DNA from 3 places in the Pseudomonas sp. NPDC089392 genome. Region 2 is predicted to be linked to each of the others. Evidence: predicted binding sites of a transcription regulator. Region 2 holds the regulator's gene; each other region holds the start of a gene.
What was found. The regulator sigma-54, encoded in region 2, starts transcription at its own class of promoters, with help from an activator protein. The targets are predictions, from matches to a motif close to ANTGGCATNNANNTTGCTNT.

Region 1 (7,303 bases), on a different contig from region 2:
TGCGCCGTGGCCCTGCAGCGGGTCGCCGGCGAGCGCATCGACGCCCTTGACCTGAACACTGCCACTTCGGAGCCTGCCCGCATGCCGACTGCAACCCTGTCCCGTCTGCTTGGCCTGGACTCCCTGCCAGCCCCGGTGCTGGTCGAAGAAGAACGCCACTACCTGCAAGGCTTTCTGCTGGGCCTGGACCAGGCCCGCGCCGAGGGCGTGCCCAGCCTGCCGGCCAGTGCGCCGCTGGCCGCCAACCGCCGGCTGTTTGTCGATGGCCTGCTGGCCGGGCTGTTCGCCCAGCCGGCAGTGCAGCCCGTTATGGCGCAGGCCGCGCCACGGCACCAGGTGCTGTGGGCCTCGCAGACGGGTAATGGCGAGCAGTTGGCCGAGCGCTGTGCCCAGCGCCTGCGCAGTGCAGGCCTGGAGGTTCAGCTCAACTGCATGGAAGCGGTCAGCCCGCAGCAACTTCAGGGCGCTGCCAGCGTGGTGTTGATCGCCAGCACCTTCGGCGATGGCGATGCGCCCGACAGCGCGGCGACGTTCTGGCAGGCCTTGCAAGGCGAGCAGGGCGCCCACTGCGCCGAGCTGCCCTATGCCGTGCTGGCCCTGGGTGACTCCAGTTACGACCAGTTCTGCGGTTTTGGCCGCAAGCTCGACCAGCGCCTGGCCGAACTGGGTGGCCGGCGCCTGCTGCAGCGGGTGGACTGCGAGCCAGACTATGACCAAGCCTTTGCTGGCTGGCTCGACGCGCTGCTGCCCACGCTGGGCAGTGCTGCGGCAGCGCAACCGGTCAGCGAGCCAAAGCCCATGGCGGCCTACAGCAAGCAGCAGCCCTGGGCCGCCACCCTGCTGGAAAATCGCCTGCTCAACGGCCCCGGTGCCAGCAAGGAAACCCGCCAGCTGGTCTTCGACCTGAGCGGCAGCGGTTTCAGCTACGCGGCCGGTGATGCGCTCGGGGTGTGGCCAAGCAATTGCCCGGCCTTGGTCGACGAATTGCTGGCGCTGATGCAGCTCGATGGCCAGGCCATGGTCGAGCTGAAGGGCCAGCCCGCCATGCCACTGGCCGATGCCCTGCAAACGCACCTGGAGATCGCTAAGGTCACCCCGCAGCAACTTCAGGCCTTCGCCAGCAATGCCCCAGACCTGCAGCGCCTGCTGCAGCCCGAGTGCAAGGCCGAACTGCAGGACTGGCTGTGGGGCCGGCAGCTGGTCGACGTGTTGCGCGCCTTCCCCCAGCAGCTGCCGCTGGCCAGCTGGCTTGAGTTGCTCAAACCGTTGCAGCCCCGGCTCTACTCGATCAGCTCCAGCCCGCTGGCACACCCGCAGCAGGTGCACCTGACCGTCTCGACGGTGCGCTATGGCGAACGAAAAGGTGTGTGCTCAAGCTTCCTTGCCGACCGTGCGCAGGCGTTGAAGGTGGCAATCTTCCCGCAGGTGTCGAAGCACTTCCGCCTGCCCGAGGACGACAGCGTGCCGGTAATCATGGTCGGGCCCGGCACCGGCATTGCACCGTTCCGTGCCTTCCTCGAAGAACGTGAAGTACGAGGGGCGAAAGGGGGTAACTGGCTGTTCTTTGGTGAGCAGTACGCGGCCACCGATTTCTATTACCAGGAGCAGCTGCAAGCCTGGCAGCAAGCCGGGCACTTGCGGCTGGACACGGCGTTTTCGCGCGACCAGGCGCAGAAGATTTATGTCCAGCAGCGCATGCTCGAACAGGGCGCACAGCTGTGGCAGTGGCTGGAGGCGGGCGCTTACTTCTATGTCTGTGGCGATGCTCAGCGCATGGCCAAGGATGTGGATGCGGCGTTGCGGGCGATCGTGGCCGAGCATGGCGGGATGGATGCGGCGGCCGCTGCGGCTTATGTCGAAGGGTTGGGCAAGGCCAAGCGCTATCGGCGGGATGTGTATTGATGTGCTCCAGGATGGGGATGAATGCACCGTGAATGTGCATGGCTGTGCCGGCCCCTTCGCGGGTGAACCCGCTCCTACACAGGTCTTCATACCCCTACAGGCCGTGTAGGAGCGGGTTTACCCGCGAAGAGGCCAGCACAGGCAATCCAGTTGGCACACTCCCTGCTTTACCCCTGTTACAACAAAGCCCACTGATCAACGGCGATCAACCCGGGCCCCCTACCGTGATGAATACAGGCAAAGGCGCCTGGAGCTTCGGCTCCAGGCGCTTTTTTTTTGATCGAGGATCGGCTTATGAAGGCAACAGCGAGCAGCGGGCAACGAGAGCGACTGGTCATCGTCGGCAACGGCATGGTCGGCCACCATTGTGTCGAACAACTGGTCAGCCGCGGCGCCTTGCAGCGCTTCGAAGTGCGGGTGTTCGGCGAAGAGCGCCAACGTGCCTACGACCGCGTGCACCTGTCCGAATACTTCGGCGGCAGCTGTGCCGAAACCCTGGCCCTGTGCGAGCACGATTTCTACAACACCAACGACGTGCACCTGCACCTCGGCGAAGCGGTGCTGGAGATCGATCGCGAGCGCTGTGAAGTGGTCACCGCCGAGGGCCGCTACGGCTACGACCAACTCGTGCTGGCCACCGGCTCGTACCCCTTCGTGCCGCCGATTGAAGGCTCCAGCGGCAATGCCCGCCTGGTCTACCGCACCCTCGACGATCTCGATGGCATTCGTGCTGCCGCAGCCAATGCGCGCCGTGGTGTTGTTGTCGGCGGTGGCCTGCTCGGCCTGGAAGCGGCCAACGCCCTCAAGTCGCTGGGCCTGGAAGCCCACGTGGTGGAATTCGCCCCACGGCTGATGCCGGTGCAGCTGGACGGCGAGGGCGGTGCCGCGCTCAAGGCGCAGATCGAAGCCCTGGGCGTCGGCGTGCACCTGTCGCGCGCCACCCAGTCGATCAGCGCCGGTGAAGTCTACCGCTACCGCATGAACTTCGATGGCGGCGAGCACCTGGAAACCGACCTGATCGTGTTCTCCGCAGGTATTCGCCCGCAGGATGCGCTGGGCCGCGCCAGCGGCCTGGACATCGCCGCGCGTGGCGGCGTGGTGATCGACAACCACTGCCGCAGCAGCGACCCACGCATCTTCGCCATCGGCGAATGCGCGTCGTGGAACGGCAGCGTGTTCGGCCTGGTCGCCCCAGGCTACAGCATGGCGCGCAACCTGGCGGCGTTGCTGATGGGCGAGGCAGCGGTGGCCTTCACTGGTGCCGACATGTCGACCAAGCTCAAGCTGCTGGGCGTGGATGTCGGCTCGATCGGCGATGCCCACGGCGCCACCCCGGGTGCACGCAGCTACCGCTTCATCGACGAAGCCAACAGCGCCTACCGCCGGCTGGTGGTGGATGCCAGCGGCAAGCACGTGCTCGGCGCGGTGCTGGTCGGCGACAACAGCTACTACGACACCCTGCTGCAGTACGCCCAGAACGGCATCGCCCTGCCGGCCGACCCGGCGGCGCTGATCTTGCCGCAGGGCGGTGGCGCGCCGGCCCTGGGCGCTGATGCACTGCCAGACAGCGCGACCATCTGCTCTTGCCACAACGTCAGCAAGGGTGCGGTCTGCGCTGCCATCGACAGCGGTTGCAGCGACCTCGCCGCCGTCAAGGGCTGCACCAAGGCCGCCAGCGGTTGCGGCGGTTGTGCTGCCTTGCTCAAGCAGGTATTCGAGCACGAACTGACTGCCCGTGGCGTGGCGGTGGACAAGAGCCTGTGCGAGCACTTCGCCTACACCCGGCAAGAGCTGTACGGCCTGGTGCGGGTAGAGGGCATCCGTACTTTCAGCGAGCTGCTCGAACGCCATGGCAAAGGCCACACCGGCTGTGACATCTGCAAGCCGGCAGTGGGCAACATTCTCGCCTCGTGCTGGAACCAGCCGATCATGGACCCGGCGCTGGTGCCGCTGCAGGACACCAACGACACCTTCATGGCCAATATGCAGAAGAACGGCACCTACTCGGTAGTGCCGCGCATCCCCGGCGGTGAAATCACCCCCGACAAGCTCATCGTCATCGGCCAGGTGGCGAAAAAGTACGACCTCTACACCAAGATCACCGGCGGCCAGCGCATCGACCTGTTCGGCGCCCAACTGCACGAACTGCCGTTGATCTGGGGCGAGCTGATCGAAGCAGGCTTCGAGACTGGCCACGCTTATGGCAAATCGACCCGCACGGTGAAGTCGTGCGTTGGCAGCACCTGGTGCCGCTACGGCGTGCAGGACAGCGTCGCCATGGCCTTGCGCCTGGAAGACCGCTACAAGGGGCTGCGCAGCCCGCACAAGCTCAAGTTCGCGGTATCCGGCTGCACCCGCGAATGTGCCGAGGCGCAAAGCAAGGACATCGGTGTGATCGCCACCGACAAGGGCTGGAACCTGTACGTCTGCGGTAACGGCGGCATGCGCCCACGGCATGCCGAGCTGTTCGCCACCGACCTCGACGACGAAACCCTGGTGCGCCTGATCGACCGTGTGCTGATGTTCTACATCCGTACTGCCGACAAGCTGCAGCGCACCTCGGTATGGCGCGAGAACCTGGAGGGCGGGCTGGACTACCTGAAGCAGGTGGTGATCGACGACAGCCTGGGCCTGGCCAGCGAGCTGGAAGCGCAGATGCAGCATGTGGTCGACCAGTATGAATGCGAATGGGCTAACGCCCTCAACGACCCCGAGAAGCTCAAGCGCTTCCGCACCTTCGTCAACGACCGCCGTGCCGACCCGGACGTGCACTTTGTGCGCGAACGTGAGCAACGCCGGCCTGTTGCACCACTGCACCTGATCCCTACTGTCGAGGAGGCTGTCTGATGAACCTGTCCAATGCTGCTGTGAAAACCCGAGAGAACTGGCAGGCGGTGTGCCAGGCGCAAGACCTGGTGGCCGATTCCGGCGTGGTGGTGTGGCTCGACGGGGCCCAGGTGGCGCTGTTCTACCTGCCAGGGCAGGCCCAGCCGCTGTACGCGGTGGACAACCGCGACCCACGCTCCGGCGCCAATATCATCGGCCGCGGGCTGGTGGGCAGTGTGCAGGGTGAGCTGGTGGTGGCGGCGCCGTTGTACAAGCAGCATTTCAGCCTGCAGAGCGGGGCGTGCCTGGAGGATGGCGGGCAGCGGTTGCGGGTGTGGCCGGTGCGCTTGAATGGTGAGGCGGTGGAGTTGGCGGTAGCCTGATATTCATCTGCTGCCTGCACGGGCCTCTTCGCGGGTAAACCCGCTCCTACAAGGATTTCCACCGCTCTCCAGACCTGTGTAGGAGCGGGTTTACCCGCGAAGAGGCCGGGACAGGCTATCTGCATGATCAGCCCCAACAATGCGGTAAGCTTTAGGCCATGAACCTAGACACCCGCATCAAGTACCGCCACCTGCTGTGCTTCCTGGAGATTGCCCGGCAAGGCAGCCTGGCCAGGGCTGCCGACGTGCTTGCCATCAGCCAGCCGGCCATCTCCAAAACCCTCAAGGAACTCGAAGACCTGCTGGAGTCGCGCCTGTTCGCGCGCAGCCGCCAGGGCGTCGAGCTGACCCCGGCCGGTGCGCGTTTCATGCGCTATGCCGGGCCCAGCGTGCAGGCCCTGCGCGACGGCGTCAGCAGCCTGCGTGGCGAAGCACGGGCGCCGTCGCAGGTGCGCATCGGCGTACTGTCCACGGTCGAAGGCCTGCTCATGCCCGAAGTGCTGTGCCGCCTGCACCAGCGGCATGAGGCACTGCTGATCAGTGTGGTCACCGGGGTCAGCGCCCAGCTGCTGGGCCAGTTGCACCTGGGCGAGCTGGAGCTGGTGGTCGGGCGCATGACCGACAGCCCGCAGATCCAGGGCCTGTCGTTCGAGCACCTGTACAGCGAATCGATGAGCCTGGTGGTGCGACCGGGCCACCCGCTGCTGGCCAGCACACCGGTGGAGCGTGCCCAGGTGGGGCATTACCCGCTGGTGTTGCCGCCTGCAGGCACCACCATTCGCCAGCATGCCGACAGCCTGTTCGTGCAATGCGGCATCCAGATGCCGGCGCAACGCCTGGAAACCCTGTCACTGGCCCTGAGCCGCCGCTACCTGCTGGGCAGCGATGCGGTGTGGGTAGCGCCGCGCGATGCGGTGCTGCTCGACCTGCGCCGTGGTGAACTGGTAGAGCTCGACCTGGGTGTGCGCGAGCCGGGTGGTTCGGTGGGTATCTGCCGCAATGCCGCGCTGGCGCAGAGCCTGCCGGGGCAATGGGTGTGTGAGGTGCTGCGCGAGGTGGCGGGGGAGTACCGTGAAGGGCGGTACCCTTAAGGGGGCGGTGGATGTCGCGGGTGTATGCCGGGAGGTTTGCAGCGCCTGTGAAATCGAGCGCCGCCCGCGCGGCGCTTCGCAGCACAAGGCTGCTCCCACATCTGTTTCGGGCCAGTTAATCCTGAAGCAGAGGCGCGCGGCCCCTTGGTGCTCACCTCGATATCGTGACGGACAAACAAGGCGGTCGCGTGCATTGGCACAGGCGTTACTGGCCAGAAACAGATGTAGGAGCAGCCTTGTGCTGCGAAGCGCCGCGCGGGCGGCGCTCGATCTCACAGGCGCTGCAAACCTCCCGGCGTACACCCACGGCATCCACCTCCCACCCACCCAACCAATCCCGGACCCCGCACAAATAAATCCCCCTCAAAACCGCGCAAAAACGGCACAACCGGTCAATACTGGCCAATGGCTGCAATGCCCAGGATGAATAACCGTTTAACTACTGAACTTCCTTGGCAAAACCCGCTCCTATGCCGGTAGCCATTGGTCATGGCCGCCTGCTAAGCTCGCGGCTTTACCCTGATTGCCCTTATGGCGCATGAACAAGGAAATAGCATGAAACAGCATCGTTTGGCGGCTGCGGTTGCCCTGGTAGGCCTGGTACTGGCTGGCTGCGATCAACAAGCCAGCAGCCCCGAGCTGAAGACTCCGGCACAGAAAGCCTCCTACGGTATCGGCCTGAACATGGGCAAGAGCCTGGCTCAGGAAGGCATGGAAGACCTTGATTCGAAAGCAGTCGCCCTCGGCATCGAAGACGCCGTCGGCAAGAAAGAACAGCGCATCAAGGACGAAGAGCTGGTAGAAGCTTTCACCTCGCTGCAGAAGCGTGCCGAAGAGCGCCTGGCCAAGGCCAGCGAAGAAGCAGCCTCCGCCGGCAAGAAGTTCCTTGAAGAAAACGCCAAGAAGCCAGGCGTGGTCACCACTGCCTCGGGCCTGCAGTACGAAGTGGTCAAGAAGGCCGACGGCCCGCAGCCCAAGCCGACTGACGTGGTCACTGTCCACTACGAAGGCAAGCTGATCGATGGCAAGGTGTTCGACAGCTCCGTCGAGCGCGGCAGCCCGATCGACCTGCCGGTCAGCGGCGTGATCCCAGGTTGGGTC
Region 2 (7,303 bases):
CACCAGGTCGGCGTCGACCGGCATGCCACGCTTGAAGCCGAACGACTCGACCAGGAACGCGGTACCAGGCTCAGGCTGGTTGAGCAGGCGCAGCTTGATCGAATCACGCAACTGGTACAGGTTGAGGTTGGTGGTGTCGATCTTCAGGTCGGCCAGGTCGGCAATCGGCCCTAGCAGGTCGCTTTCCACGCGTATGGCTTCTGCCAGCGAGCGATCAGCATTGGTCAGCGGGTGACGCCGGCGAGTTTCCGAGAAGCGCTTGAGCAGTACGTCCTCATCGGCATCCAGGTACAGCACGTCGCACTTGATATGCCGGGCACGGGCTTCTTCAAGCAGCTCGGGGAAGCGTGTCAGGTGGCTGGGCAAGTTGCGCGCGTCAATCGACACGGCAACCTTGGGCTGCAGCAGTTCGGTATTGATCAGCGCATTTTCCGCCAGCTGCGGCAGCAGCCCGGCGGGCAGGTTGTCAATGCAGTAGTAACCGTTGTCTTCCAGGACATCGAGGGCGGTGCTCTTGCCGGAGCCGGACCGGCCGCTGACGATGATCAGGCGCATGTTCAGTGCTCGTTCTGTACGTCCAGGACAACCTGGAACAGGGCCTCACTGCTGGTGGCCGCACGCAGACGATCACGGACCTCCTTGCGATCGAGCATGCTGGCAATCTGGCGCAGCAGTTCCAGATGCGCATCGGTGGCGGCTTCTGGCACCAGCAGGACAAACAGCAGGTCCACTGGTGCGCCATCGATGGCGTCGTAATCGATTGGAGCCTCCAGGTGCAGCAGGGCGCTGACCGGGGCGGAACAACCTTCAAGCCGGCAATGCGGTATGGCAATGCCATTGCCGAAACCGGTCGAACCGAGTTTTTCCCGGGCGACCAGTTTTTCGAAGACGTCTTGCATCTCCAGTTCTGGCACTTGTTCGGCGATGACGGTGGCGACCTTTTCCAGGGCGCGCTTCTTACTGCCTCCCGGCACGTTCACAAGGGAACGGCCGGGGGTCAGGATGGTTTCAAGTCGGATCATGGATGAGGGGGATCAGCGGGCAGCTGCACCTTGCAGCAGGCTTTGCTGTTTTTCCTTGTGTTTTTTCAGTTGGCGGTCGAGCTTGTCGGCCAAGGCGTCGATCGCTGCATACATGTCTTCGTGTTCGGCGTTGGCAACCACTTCGCCGCCGGGAATCTGCAGGGTCGCCTCGACCTTCTGCTGCAACTTCTCGACTTTCATGATGACCTGCACGTTGGTGATCTTGTCGAAGTGACTTTCCACGCGAGCGAGCTTTTCAAGCACATAATCGCGCAGTGGCTGGGTGACTTCTACATGCTGTCCACTGATATTGACTTGCATACAGCTTCTCCTTTGTTGCCCGTGCATAAAGAGGCAGGTCTTGCACCTGCCCCGCAAACGCTGTGGCACATCTCAGGGGCTACATCAGTCGCTTGCGCTCGCTCGACGGTGCGATGCCGAGGGACTCGCGGTACTTGGCGACGGTGCGACGGGCTACCTGGATGCCTTGTGCCTCCAGTAAACCAGCGATCTTGCTGTCACTCAATGGCTTTTTCTGATTTTCCGCTGCAACCAGTTTCTTGATGATCGCGCGGATCGCTGTGGACGAGCATTCTCCGCCTTCAGAGGTGCTGACGTGGCTCGAGAAAAAGTATTTCAGTTCGTAGATGCCGCGCGGCGTGTGCATGTATTTCTGTGTGGTAACACGCGAAATGGTCGACTCGTGCATGCCCACGGCTTCGGCGATGTCATGCAGCACCAGCGGCTTCATCGCTTCATCGCCGTGGTCGAGGAAGCCGCGCTGGTGCTCGACGATCTGCGTGGCGACCTTCATCAGGGTTTCGTTGCGGCTTTGCAGGCTCTTGATGAACCAGCGTGCTTCCTGCAACTGGTTGCGCATGAAGGTGTTGTCGGCGCTGGTATCGGCACGACGCACGAAGCCAGCGTACTGCGGGTTGACGCGCAGGCGCGGGATGGCCTCCTGGTTCAGCTCCACCAGCCAGCGGTCGCTGTCTTTGCGCACGATGACGTCGGGCACGACGTACTCGGGTTCGCTGGACTCGATCTGCGAACCGGGGCGCGGGTTGAGGCTTTGGACCAGCTCGATGACCTGGCGCAGTTCGTCTTCCTTGATTTTCATGCGCCGCATCAGCTGGCTGTAGTCGCGGCTGCCGAGCAGGTCGATGAAATCGCTGACCAGGCGTTTGGCCTCGGTCATCCATGGGGTGTTGGCGGGCAGCTGGCGCAGTTGCAGCAGCAGGCATTCACCCAGGCTGCGCGCGCCGACGCCGGCTGGCTCGAACTGCTGGATGCGGTGCAGTACCGCTTCTACCTCGTCCAGCTCGATATCCAGCTCCGGGTCGAAACCGGCGCAGATTTCCTCGAGGGTGTCTTCCAGGTAGCCCTGGCCGTTGATGCTGTCGATCAGGGTGACGGCAATCAGGCGGTCGGTGTCGGACATCGGCGCCAGGTTCAGCTGCCACAGCAGGTGGCTTTGCAGGCTCTCGCCGGCTGATGTGCGGGTGGTGAAGTCCCACTCGTCGTCATCATTGCTTGGCAGGCTGCTGGCGCTGGTCTGGTAGATGTCTTCCCAGGCGGTATCGACTGGAAGCTCGTTGGGGATGCGCTCGCTCCATTCACCGTCTTCCAGGTTGTCGGCACTGATGGTGCTTTCCTGGAAGCTGTTGTCCTGGGCTTCGGTGGCCGGCTTGTTCTCGGCGTTGTCCGCCATCGGGTCGCTGTTGTCGAAGTCGTCGCCGTCTTCCTGGCGCTCAAGCATCGGGTTCGACTCCAGCGCTTCCTGGATTTCCTGTTGGAGGTCCAGGGTGGAAAGCTGGAGTAGGCGGATGGCCTGTTGCAACTGCGGTGTCATCGTCAGTTGCTGGCCCATTTTTAGGACGAGCGATGGTTTCATGGCAGGGGCTTAGTACCTTGTTCGCCGGCGCGCATGCGCCATCCACTACACGAGGGCGCCGAGGCGCCTGATCAAGCAAGTTTTATGCCTTAAATTGTAGCGTTTGCCTAGAGTACCGTAACAACTTTAACCCTGGATTCGGGGCGATTTGCCAGTACTCCAGGCGCGTACCGGGGGTCAGAGTCGGAACTCGTGGCCCAGGTAAACCTCTTTGACCAGTTCGTTCGCCAGGATGGTCTCGGCGTCGCCTTCGGCGATCAGGCGGCCATCATTGACGATATAGGCGGTTTCGCAGATATCCAGGGTCTCACGCACGTTGTGGTCGGTGATCAGTACACCGATGCCTTTGGCCTTGAGATGGTGGATGATCTGCTTGATGTCGCCCACGGAGATCGGGTCGACACCCGCGAACGGTTCGTCCAGCAGGATGAACTTGGGAGCGGTTGCCAGGGCACGGGCAATTTCCACGCGGCGGCGTTCACCACCAGACAGGCTCATGCCGAGGTTGTCGCGGATGTGGCTGATGTGGAACTCCTGCAGCAGGCTTTCCAGCTCTTTGCGCCGGCCTTCGCGGTCGAGGTCCTTGCGGGTCTCGAGGATGGCCATGATGTTGTCGGCCACCGACAGCTTGCGGAAGATCGAGGCTTCCTGCGGCAGGTAGCCGATGCCGGCGCGGGCGCGGCCGTGCATGGGCTGGTGGCTGACATCGAGGTTGTCGATCAGTACGCGACCCTGTTCGGCCTGGACCAGGCCGACGATCATGTAGAAACAGGTGGTCTTGCCGGCACCGTTGGGGCCAAGCAAGCCGACGATCTGGCCGCTGTCGATCGACAGGCTGACGTCACGCACGACCTGGCGCCCCTTGTAGCTTTTGGCCAGGTGCTGGGCTTTGAGGGTTGCCATTTACTCGGCCTTCTTCTTGGGCTGGATCACCATGTCGATGCGCTGACGTGGCTGGGTCACATTGCCACCGCGCCCGGCGGTCGCCACCTGGGTCTGGGTGTTGTAGACGATCTTTTCGCCTTCGGTGGTGTTGCCCTCGTTTTCGACCTTGGCGCGGTCGGTGAGGATCACGGTGTCTTTTTGCGCCTGGTACTGGATGGTGACCGCCCAGCCTTTCATCTTGTCAGGCTTGGCAGCGCTCTGCTGCTGCTCGAAATAGGCCAGGTTGCCTACCGAGGTGACGACGTCGATGTCGCCATTGGCCGCACGGGTCATGGTGACCGTGTTGCCTTTGATCATCATCGAACCTTGGGTGATGATCACGTCACCGGTATAGGTGGCCACACCCTGCTTGTCGTCCAGGTGCGCGTTGTCGGCCTGGATGCGGATGGGCTGGTCACGGTCACTCGGCAGGGCGAAGGCGCTCGCGGTTCCCAGTGCTGCGCTCAGGCTGAGCAAAAGGGGGAGGGTTTTAACGAGCCTCATACTGTCCTCTTACGTTAGAGAGCAAGTCCATCTTGCCTTCTTTCAAATACGCTTTCATGCCCTTGCCCGTGGTTGTGCCACCGGCGCCGTCGATTCTAACGGCTTGCTCGGTCTGCGCATATTGCTTCTGTGGGAATACGGTCATGCGTGAGCTGGTAATGATGGTTTCGCGCTGCTTTTCGTCGGTGCGTGCAACGCGTACCTGGTTGATCAGTTCGACTTCGGTGCCGTCCGGGTTTACCTCGGCGCGCTCACTCGTTACGTGCCAGGGGTACTCGGTACCGCGGTACATGTGCAGGTCCGGCGTGGTCACCAGGGTAACTTCAGTGGCTTTCAGGTGCTCGACCTTGTCGGCGGTCATTTCATATTGCAGCTTGCCGTCCGGCAAGAACTGCACGCTGTGCGCGTTAATCGCATAGTAGTCGATGGCGCTCTCATCGACCTGGGCCACTGGCTGGTCAAGGAAGCTCTCCGGGCTGACATTCCAGTAGCCGATGGCTGCGAGCACTGCGGCGATCACAGCCAGCAGCGCAATATTGCGGACTTTCTTGCTGAACATGGGCAGCCTTACAGGTAGTTGGCGTTGGCAGCGTCCAGGGTGCCCTGGGCCTGCATGATCAGTTCGCAGAACTCACGGGCGGCGCCTTCGCCGCCGCGTGCCTGGGTCACGCCATGGGCGTGCTGGCGAACAAACGGCGCGGCATTGGCCACCGCCATGCCCAGGCCTGCGCGGCGAATCACCGGCAGGTCGGGCAGGTCGTCGCCAAGGTAGGCGACTTGTTCATAGCTTAGGCCGAGTTCGGCGAGCAGGCCGTCAAGCACTACCAATTTGTCCTCGCGGCCCTGGTAAAGGTGCGGGATGCCGAGGTTCCTGGCCCGGCGCTCGACCACCGGGGTCTTGCGCCCGCTGATGATCGCCGTGGTCACGCCGGAAGCCATGAGCATCTTGATGCCTTGGCCGTCGAGGGTGTTGAAGGTCTTGAACTCGCTACCGTCTTCGAGGAAGTACAGGCGGCCATCGGTCAGTACGCCGTCGACATCGAACACCGCCAGTTTGATGGCCTTGCCACGTTGCATCAGGTTCTGGCTCATCACATCACTCCGGCACGCAACAGGTCGTGCATGTTAAGGGCGCCGGTTGGTCGGTCTTGCTGATCGACAACTACCAGTGCGTTGATCTTGTGGTCTTCCATTATCTTCAGGGCCTCGGCGGCGAGCATCTCGGCGCGGGCGGTCTTGCCATGCACGGTCATCACCTGGTCGATCAGGGTGGTGTGCACGTCGATGTTGCGGTCCAGACTGCGGCGCAAGTCGCCGTCAGTGAAGATCCCGGCCAGCTTGCCATCCGCTTCAAGCACAACGGTCATGCCCAGGCCTTTGCGGGACATTTCCAGCAGTGCGTCCTTGAGCAGCGTGCCGCGCTGGACCTGGGGCAGTTCATCGCCCGCGTGCATCACATTCTCGACCTTCAGCAGCAACCGCCGCCCAAGCGCGCCGCCAGGGTGCGAAAAGGCGAAGTCTTCGGCGGTGAAGCCGCGGGCTTCGAGCAGGGCAATGGCCAGCGCGTCGCCCAGCACCAGGGATGCCGTGGTGGAGGAGGTGGGTGCCAGGTTCAGTGGGCAAGCCTCTTGAGCGACGCGGGCATCGAGGTTGACCTCTGCCGCTTGGGCCAGGGTGGAGTCCGGGTTGCCGGTAAGGCTGATCAACTTGATGCCCAAGCGTTTGATTAGCGGCAGGAGCGTGACGATCTCGGCCGTGCTGCCCGAGTTGGACAGCGCCAGGATGATATCGTTGCGGGTGATCATGCCCATGTCGCCATGGCTGGCTTCGGCCGGATGGACGAAAAATGCAGGCGTGCCAGTGCTGGCCAGGGTTGCGGCAATCTTGTTGCCGATGTGCCCCGACTTGCCCATGCCAAGTACCACCACCCGGCCCTTGATCGCCAGGATCAGTTCGCAGGCTTTGACAAAGTTATCGTCGATGCGCGCAAGCAGGCCCTCGACAGCCTCGAGTTCCAGGCGCACGGTGCGTTGCGCGGATTGAATCAGCTCGCTGGATTGGCTCATGTCGATAAAGCAACGCCTGATGAAAAGGCGGCGATTATAGCCGCAAAGAAACAAACCCTCATCCTTTCCATTACCCCGACAATGGTCATCAAAGCCTGTATCAGAGCTGAATGACTCTTTTCATGGCCTTGGGGCGGTGCTGTCAGCGGTGCTATAGTTCGCCGCTATTCGGCCTGCCACGGGCGCGTGTGCCTTAAATAAGGAGGCCGGCGTCCACTAGGATGAGGCTGCACTAGCAAGGAGTCTAGATGAGTGTGGATAGCGCCTACGCGGTCGAGTTGAAGGGGGTTACCTTCAAACGCGGTTCGCGCAGCATTTTCAGCAACGTCGACATTCGCATCCCGCGCGGCAAGGTCACCGGCATCATGGGGCCATCGGGTTGCGGCAAGACCACGTTGCTTCGCCTGATGGGTGCGCAGTTGCGCCCCACCAGCGGTGAGGTATGGGTTGCCGGGCAGAACCTGCCGAAGTTGTCGCGTAGCGACCTGTTCGACGCCCGCAAGCAAATGGGGGTGCTGTTCCAGAGCGGCGCGCTGTTCACCGACCTCGATGTGTTCGAGAACGTTGCGTTTCCGCTGCGCGTGCATACCCAGCTTTCGGACGAAATGATCCGTGACATCGTGTTGATGAAGTTGCAGGCCGTGGGCCTGCGCGGTGCCATCGACCTGATGCCCGACGAGCTGTCCGGTGGCATGAAGCGCCGCGTGGCGTTGGCCCGGGCTATTGCCCTGGACCCACAGATCCTCATGTACGACGAACCGTTCGTCGGCCAGGACCCGATCGCCATGGGTGTACTGGTGCGCCTGATCCGCCTGCTCAATGATGCCCTGGGCATTACCAGCATCGTCGTTTCCCACGACCTGGCGGAAACCGCCAGCATCGCCGACTACATC
Region 3 (7,303 bases), on a different contig from region 2:
CGCAGTTGCAGGTACCCGAACGGCACATCCTAGGGGGCATGGCGGAAGTCGTCCACAGGCAAGGGATGAGCGCAAGGATTGGGCAGGTGACCGCCCAAAGCCTGGGTTTGCCAGGTTGATCATCATCACCGGCCTTGCCCCGTAGCGGTGATACGGTACGGGTCAGGGCCGATGATGGATCAGCTGTAGCGAGCCTGCCTTACACGTTCAGATAAGGAATCTGGGTAGTGGAAAGCTGGCCGATTTGCGCAGTGGTCATGGAACCGACCTGGGTGTGCGACAGTGCGTTGATCTGGGAGGTCGACAGCGTGGCGATCTGCGCAGTGGTGAGCGAGCTCACCTGGGCAGTCGTCAAGGCGGCGATATCCTTGGTCGTGATCGCGGCGACTTGAGTGGTGGTCAGGCCGGCCAGCACGGTAGTGCTGATGCCCGAGATTTGCGCGGTGCTCAACAAGCCGATCTGGCCTGTGGACAGGTTGTTGGCCAGCGTGCTGACCTGCGCGTACTTCAAGGCAGCGACCTGTTTGGTGGTCAGGCTGGTGACCTGGGCGCTGCTCATCGCACCTGTCTGGGTAGTCGTCAATGCAGCAACGTCTACCGCCTCCATCGCCCCGACCTGGGTGGTGCTCAGGGCTGCCAGTGCGGTCGTCGACAGCCCGGCTACCTGGCTGGTGGTCAGTGCGGCGATGTCCTTGGTGGTGATGGACTGCAGTTGGGTAGTGCTCAGGCTATTGAGGGCGGAAGTGCTCAGGCCTGCCGCTTGCGCGGTGGTCAGCGAGCCAATCTGGCTGGTGGTAAAGCTTGAGACCAGCGCATTGACCTGGGCATATTTCAGTGCCGCCACCTGCGAGGTAGTCAGGTTACCGACCTGACCTGTGCTCAGCGCCGTCAGCTGCGACGTAGCCAGCGAGACCAGGTCTTTGGTCTCGATCGCTTGCAGTTGCGCAGTGGTCAGGCTGGCAGTGTTCAGGCCAGTGACCTGGCGGGTCGACAAGGCGGCGATCTGCGCGGTCGAGAGGTTGGCTTGTAGTGTGCCCACCTGGGCGGTCGACAAGGCACCAATCTGGGCAGTCGACAACCCGGCCACGGCGGCAGTCGTCAGACTTGCCAGTTGGGTGGTCGACAGCGCGGCGATATCCTTGGTGGTGATCGCTGCTACCTGGCCGGTACTCAGTGCGGCCATTGTGGTGGTGGAAACACCCGCAATTTGCTTGGTCGACAGCGAGCCGATCTGCAGGGTGCTGAGGTTGGCACCCAGGCTACCGACTTGGGCACTGCTCAAGGCAGCAATCTGGGCGGTTCCCAGGCTACCGACCTGAAGCGTTGTCAGCGCGCCCAGCTGAGTGGTGGACATTGCCGCAATGTCTTTGGTCTCGATGGCCGTCAACTGCGCCGAAGTCAGGTTGCCCAGCACGGTGGTCGACAGGCCGGCGACTTGCGATGTCGACAGCGCGGCGATGTCCTTGGTGCTGATCGCCTGGAGCTGGCCTGTGGCCAGCGAGGCAATGACAGTGGTCGACAGTGCCGCTGTCTGTGCCGTTGTCAACGCGCCGATCTGGGCGGTCGACATCTTCGCAGCCAAGGCGCCGACCTGGGTGGTGGTCATTGCGCTGATCTGGGTTGTCGACAGGGCTGCGAGGTCAGTCGTGGTCACCGAGCCCAGCTGAGTTGTGGTCAGGACCGCGATGTCGGCGGTCGAAATGGCGGCAAGCTGAGCGGGGCTCAGAGCAGCCATCGTGGTTGTGGAAACCCCAGCGATTTGCTTGGTCGACAAGGCATTGATCTGGGCTGTGCCAAGCTTGGCGCCCACGCTGTCAACCTGGGTGCTGCTCAGTGCGGCAATCTGGGCTTTGCTCAGGCTGCCCACTTGAGACGTTGTCAGTGCGCCCAGTTGGGTGGTGGACATCGCGGCAATGTCTTTAGTCTCGATCGCCGTCAGCTGCGCGGTGGTCAAGCTGCCCAATACCGTGGTAGATAACCCGGCGACCTGCGATGTCGACAGTGCAGCGATATCCTTGGTGGAGATCGCCTGCAGTTGGCCCGAAGTCAGCGAACCAATGACGGTGGTGGACAAACCTGCGGTTTGTGCGGCTGTCAGGGCGCCAATCTGGGTAGTCGACATCTTGCCGGCCAGAGCGCCGACCTGCGCGGTGGTCATTGCCGTGACCTGCGCCGTCGACAAGGTGGCGAGGCTGGCTGTTGCCACCGCACCGAGCTGGGTCGTCGACAAGGCGGCAATGTCCTTGGTCGAAATCGCTGCCAGCTGAGCGTTGTCCAGGGCGGCGATCGTGGTGGTGGTCATGCCCACGACTTGCTTGGTCGACAGCAGGCTGATCTGCCCGGTGCTGAGCTTGGTCCCCAGGCTACCTACCTGGGTGCTGCTCAAGGCGGCCATTTGAGCGGTAGTCAGGGTGTTGACTTGAGATGTGCTGAGCGACCCCAGTTGAGTGGTCGACATGGCGGCGAGGTCTTTCGCCTCGATCGCCTTCAACTGCGGCGTAGTCAAGTTACTCAGCACGGTGGTCGACAGGCCGGCTACCTGCGATGTCGACAACGCCACGATGTCTTTGGTGGAGATTGCCTGAAGCTGGCCTGTGCTGAGCGAGCCAATGACTGTGGTCGTCAGGCCTGCAGTCTGCCCAGTAGTCAAAGCGCCGATCTGGGTGGTTGACAGCTTGGCAGCCAGGGCGCCGATCTGGGCGGTGGTCATTGCCGTGACCTGGGCCGTGGACAGGGCGGCGAGGGCGGTTGTAGTTACAGCGCCCAGCTGGGTAGTCGTCAGGGCAGCGATGTCTTTGGTGGTGAATGCGGCCATCTGGGTGGCGCTCAGCGCCGCCATCGTGGTGGTCGACACCCCAGCGACCTGTTTGGTCGACAGTACGCCGATCTGTGCGGTGCTCATGTTGCCAGCCAGTGCGCCAACCTGGTTAGCGGTCATGGCGGCGATCTGAGTGGTAGAGAACGCTGCCACTTGCGTCGACGACAGGGCTGCTACTTGTGCGGTGGCAAGTACTGCAACGTCATCTTTGCCCAGCGCCGCCAGCTGCGATGCGTTGAAGGCTGCAATCGCTGCCGTGCTCAGCGAAACGACATCGGAAGTCGACAGTGCTGCAATCTGCGCGGTAGACAGTACGCCGGCCTGAGCGGAGCTCAGGGCTGCGATATCGGATGTACCCAGCGCCGAAATTTGTTTAGTTGACAGAGCGGCAACTTGTGCCGTCGACATCGCCGTGACGATTGAAGTCATAGATAGTAATCCAGGTTAGGAGGGCGGCATCCAGACTCTCTCGCGTCACCACGATGCGAGACAACGAGCGCTTTGCCTGCAAATTGCATCGGCATGGCCTTTTGATACTTTAAGGGGGCCTTGAAATATTTTGTCGAATGCCATCGTGCTGCTGTGTTGCTGGATATGTCGTCAATTTTTTGGGTTGCCACGTTGATCGACTGACTATTGCCGCTTTGTGCCGCCTTTGAGGTAAACCTTTGCCGCTTTTCTGGCAGCACGCCCGTGCGGTCGGTGCATGAAGGCCCGGTTTTGTTGCACTTGCCAGGGTTGGCACAGCCCTTGCTAATCCTTGCTCAACGAAATTCCGGTCAACCTCTGAAGGTTTCCCCGACATGAGCATCAGCTTCGACAAGGCGCTTGGCATTCACGAAAAGGCCCTGGGCTTCCGCGCCCAGCGCGCCGAAGTGCTGGCCAACAACATCGCCAACGCCGACACGCCCAACTACAAGGCGCGCGACATGGACTTTTCTTCGGTGCTGGCCGCCGAGACCGGCAAGCAGCAAAGCGGCCGCTTCGCCATGGACCGTACCAACAGCCGGCACATCGAAGCCGAAGGCCTGGCCATCGCCGCTGACGACACGCTCAAGTACCGCACGCCGCTGCAGCCGTCGATCGACCAGAACACCGTCGACGCGCAGATCGAGCAATCGAACTACACCGAAAACGCCATTGGCTTCCAGGCCAGCTTCACCTTGCTCAACAGTAAATTCAAAGGGCTGGTTTCCGCCCTGCGGGGAGAATGACCATGTCCCTTTCCAGTGTCTTCAATATTGCCGGTAGCGGCATGAGCGCGCAGAACACGCGCCTGAACACCGTCGCCTCCAACATTGCCAACGCCGAGACGGTGTCTTCGAGCATCGACCAGACCTACCGCGCCCGCCACCCGGTGTTCGCCACCACCTTCCAGGACGCGCAGGCCGGCAGCAGCCAGTCGCTGTTCGAAGACCAGGGCGAAGCAGGGCAGGGCGTGCAGGTAAAAGGCATCGTCGAGGACCAGAGCACTCTGGAAGCGCGTTACGAGCCGAACCACCCGGCGGCGAACAAGGACGGCTACGTTTACTACCCGAACGTCAACGTGGTCGAGGAAATGGCTGACATGATCTCTGCCAGCCGCGCGTTCCAGACCAACGCCGAGCTGATGAACACGGCCAAGAGCATGATGCAGAAAGTCCTGACCCTGGGGCAGTGATAGGAAGCCGACATGACCACTACCAATTCCACCACCGACGTCGGTAGCGCCTACCTGACTTCGCTGCAAAAACAGCAGAGCAAGAACAGCGACAGCACCGGTGCCGCCGGCAGCGCGCTGGGCAAGGATGCGTTCCTGCAGTTGCTGGTTACCCAGATGCAGAACCAGAACCCGCTCGACCCGCAGGAAAACGGCGAATTCGTCGCCCAGCTGGCGCAGTTCAGCAGCCTCGAAAGCATGCAGTCGCTGAATGACGCGGTGACCTATATCGCGGCCGGGCTGCAGTCTTCCCAAGCCCTGCAGGCCTCGTCGCTGGTCGGGCGCAATGTGATTGTGCAGACCGACAAGGCCGTGGTCGACACCAGCAAGGACATGAAGGGCTCGGTCAACCTGACGTCGTCCAGTACCTCTACTTCGGTAGGCATCTACGACAAGGACGACAAGCTGGTACGCACCATCGAGCTGGGTACCCAGAAGGCCGGCAGCATCGATTTCACCTGGGATGGCCTGGACGATGACGGTGAGGTCGCGGCCGCTGGCACCTACACCTTCAAGGCAACCGCCTCGATCGATGGCACGGCCACGGCCATGACCACCAACCTGCCGGCCTCGGTTACCAGTGTGACCATGGGCACCAACGGTTCGGAGATGACGCTCAACCTGGCCGGGCTGGGCAGTGTTGCGCTTTCCAAAATCCAAAGCATCGGCATCTAGGGCCTGAGCAAAACGACAGGAGTTACACATGTCTTTCAATATCGGCCTTAGCGGCCTCTATGCAGCAAACAAGGCCCTGAACGTTACCGGCAACAACATTGCCAACGTTGCCACCACCGGTTTCAAGTCGTCGCGTGCCGAGTTCGCTGACCAGTATTCCAACTCCATCCGTGGCACCAGCGCCGGCAAGACAGTGATCGGCACCGGGGTAAAGACCGCTGCGGTTTCCCAGCTGTTCACGCCAGGCAACATCAATTCGACCGGCCAGGCGCTGGACATGGCCATCGATGGCAATGGCTTCTTCGCCCTGAACGATAACGGCTCGAAGATCTACACCCGTGCTGGCGCGTTCTACAGCGACAAGGCAGGTTATGTGGTGAATGCCGGGGGTGCCAACCTGCAGGGTTATGCGGTGGGTGAAGATGGCAAGGTCATCCAGGGCATACTGACCAACCTGCAGATCGATACGTCTAACCTGACGCCGAAGCCGACCAGCCTGATCACCGAGAAGATCAACCTCAACTCGGGTGCAACCGCCCCGTCGGTAACGCCGTTCGACCCTACCAACGCCAGTTCCTACAACTTCACGTTCAACACCCCGGTTTTCGACAGCCAGGGCAACGAACACCAGATGAACCAGTACTTCATCAAGGACGACACCACCAACACCTGGTCGATGCACACCACCATCGATGGCCGAAACCCGGCTGACCCGGCCTCGACCACGCCGTTGGTCAACGCGGTGCCGTTCAAGTCCGATGGTACGCTGGACAAGGATGCAATGGTTGCGGGTGCGGTCACCGGCGGCCTGACCATTGGCGAAGACAAGATCTTCAGGCTCGACAGCTGGATCCCGGCGCAGAAAAATGCCGCTGGCGAGTGGTCGGCCAATGGTGCCATCGCCAATGCCGACGGTGTGAAGCTGGACATGCTGGGGGCTACCCAATACAACGCGTCGTCCGCAGAAGTTGCCAAGACCCAGGATGGCTACGCCACCGGTGAGCTGTCCGGGCTGAGCATTGACCAGAGCGGCTACCTGTTTGCCAGCTTCACCAACGGCAAGGACAAGGTGATTGGCCAGGTGGCGGTAGCGAGCTTCGCCAACATGCAGGGCCTGACGCCGATTGGTGGCACCAACTGGAAAGAATCCTACGCCTCGGGCGTGCCAGTGGTTGGCGCCCCGGACACCGGTACCCTCGGCCAGATTTCCGGTGGTGCGCTGGAAGACTCCAACGTCGACCTGACCGGCGAACTGGTCAACCTGATCAAGGCGCAGAGCAACTACCAGGCCAACGCCAAGACCATTTCCACCGAAAGCACCATCATGCAGACCATCATTCAGATGACCTGATGATGGTTGGGGCTGCTGCGCAGCCCATCGCGACGCAAGGCCGCTCCTACAGGTGACCGCGATCCATGTAGGAGCGGCCTTGCGTCGCGATGGGCCGCAACGCGGCCCCAAATTCTGAAAGGCTAACGCTCATGATAAGGCTAATGCTGATAGCCCTGCTGGCCACGGCCCTGCCGCTCTCCGCCGCCCCCGCCCCGTTCTACCTATGGCAAAGCCTGGTCACCGGCCGCTACCTGTGCTCGGCCCACAACCCGGGCAAAGGCTGGGTACGCCATGCCGGCCCCTACAACAACGCGGGCTGCCGCAGCCATTGAGCAAACCCTTGCCGCAGGCGGCAAACATCCGCCGACAAACTGACGGTTATTGCCCCTTGCTACGCTGAAAGCCCCGTAAATCGGGCGTTTAAGACTTGGTTCGATTATTGCTTTGAACCTGCCCAGTGACAGCGCGGCAGGTGCGCGCAGAGGAGATACTGTGGACAAGTTGCTTTATGTGGCCATGACCGGCGCCAGCCAGAACGCGCTGGCGCAAAAGGCCCACGCCAACAACCTGGCGAACGTTTCCACCAACGGTTTTCAGCGTGACCTGGAGCAGGCGCGCTCGATGCCGGTGTTTGGTGACAGCTTTCCGGCGCGCGCCTTTGCCATGACCGAGCGCCCGGCCACCGACTTCAGCGAAGGCCCGCTGGTCGAAACCGGCCGCGAACTCGACGTGGCGGTGACCGGCAAGGGCTTCATCGCCGTGCAGGCGCCGGACGGCA

Region 1: the regulator sigma-54 is predicted to act here: its motif matches at 2,052-2,071, upstream of nirB (nitrite reductase large subunit NirB).
Region 3: the regulator sigma-54 is predicted to act here: its motif matches at 3,556-3,575, upstream of flgB (flagellar basal body rod protein FlgB).

The regions. Positions count from the first base shown of each region.
Region 1 is NZ_JBIVIF010000034.1:36,736-44,038, reverse strand. It holds gene ACIP1G_RS23770 (molybdopterin-dependent oxidoreductase) at 1-1,902, shown strand, start outside; gene nirB (nitrite reductase large subunit NirB) at 2,197-4,749, shown strand; gene nirD (nitrite reductase small subunit NirD) at 4,749-5,111, shown strand; gene pcaQ (pca operon transcription factor PcaQ) at 5,270-6,202, shown strand; gene ACIP1G_RS23750 (FKBP-type peptidyl-prolyl cis-trans isomerase) at 6,758-7,303, shown strand, end outside.
Region 2 is NZ_JBIVIF010000005.1:200,872-208,174, reverse strand. It holds gene rapZ (RNase adapter RapZ) at 1-555, opposite strand, end outside; gene ptsN (PTS IIA-like nitrogen regulatory protein PtsN) at 558-1,022, opposite strand; gene hpf (ribosome hibernation-promoting factor, HPF/YfiA family) at 1,035-1,343, opposite strand; gene ACIP1G_RS07855 (RNA polymerase factor sigma-54) at 1,423-2,916, opposite strand; gene lptB (LPS export ABC transporter ATP-binding protein) at 3,094-3,819, opposite strand; gene lptA (lipopolysaccharide transport periplasmic protein LptA) at 3,820-4,344, opposite strand; gene lptC (LPS export ABC transporter periplasmic protein LptC) at 4,331-4,903, opposite strand; gene ACIP1G_RS07835 (KdsC family phosphatase) at 4,912-5,436, opposite strand; gene ACIP1G_RS07830 (KpsF/GutQ family sugar-phosphate isomerase) at 5,436-6,410, opposite strand; gene ACIP1G_RS07825 (ATP-binding cassette domain-containing protein) at 6,659-7,303, shown strand, end outside.
Region 3 is NZ_JBIVIF010000052.1:17,727-25,029, forward strand. It holds gene ACIP1G_RS28205 (beta strand repeat-containing protein) at 200-3,247, opposite strand; gene flgB (flagellar basal body rod protein FlgB) at 3,622-4,032, shown strand; gene flgC (flagellar basal body rod protein FlgC) at 4,035-4,478, shown strand; gene flgD (flagellar hook assembly protein FlgD) at 4,491-5,192, shown strand; gene flgE (flagellar hook protein FlgE) at 5,221-6,543, shown strand; gene ACIP1G_RS28230 (hypothetical protein) at 6,675-6,857, shown strand; gene ACIP1G_RS28235 (flagellar basal body rod protein FlgF) at 7,018-7,303, shown strand, end outside.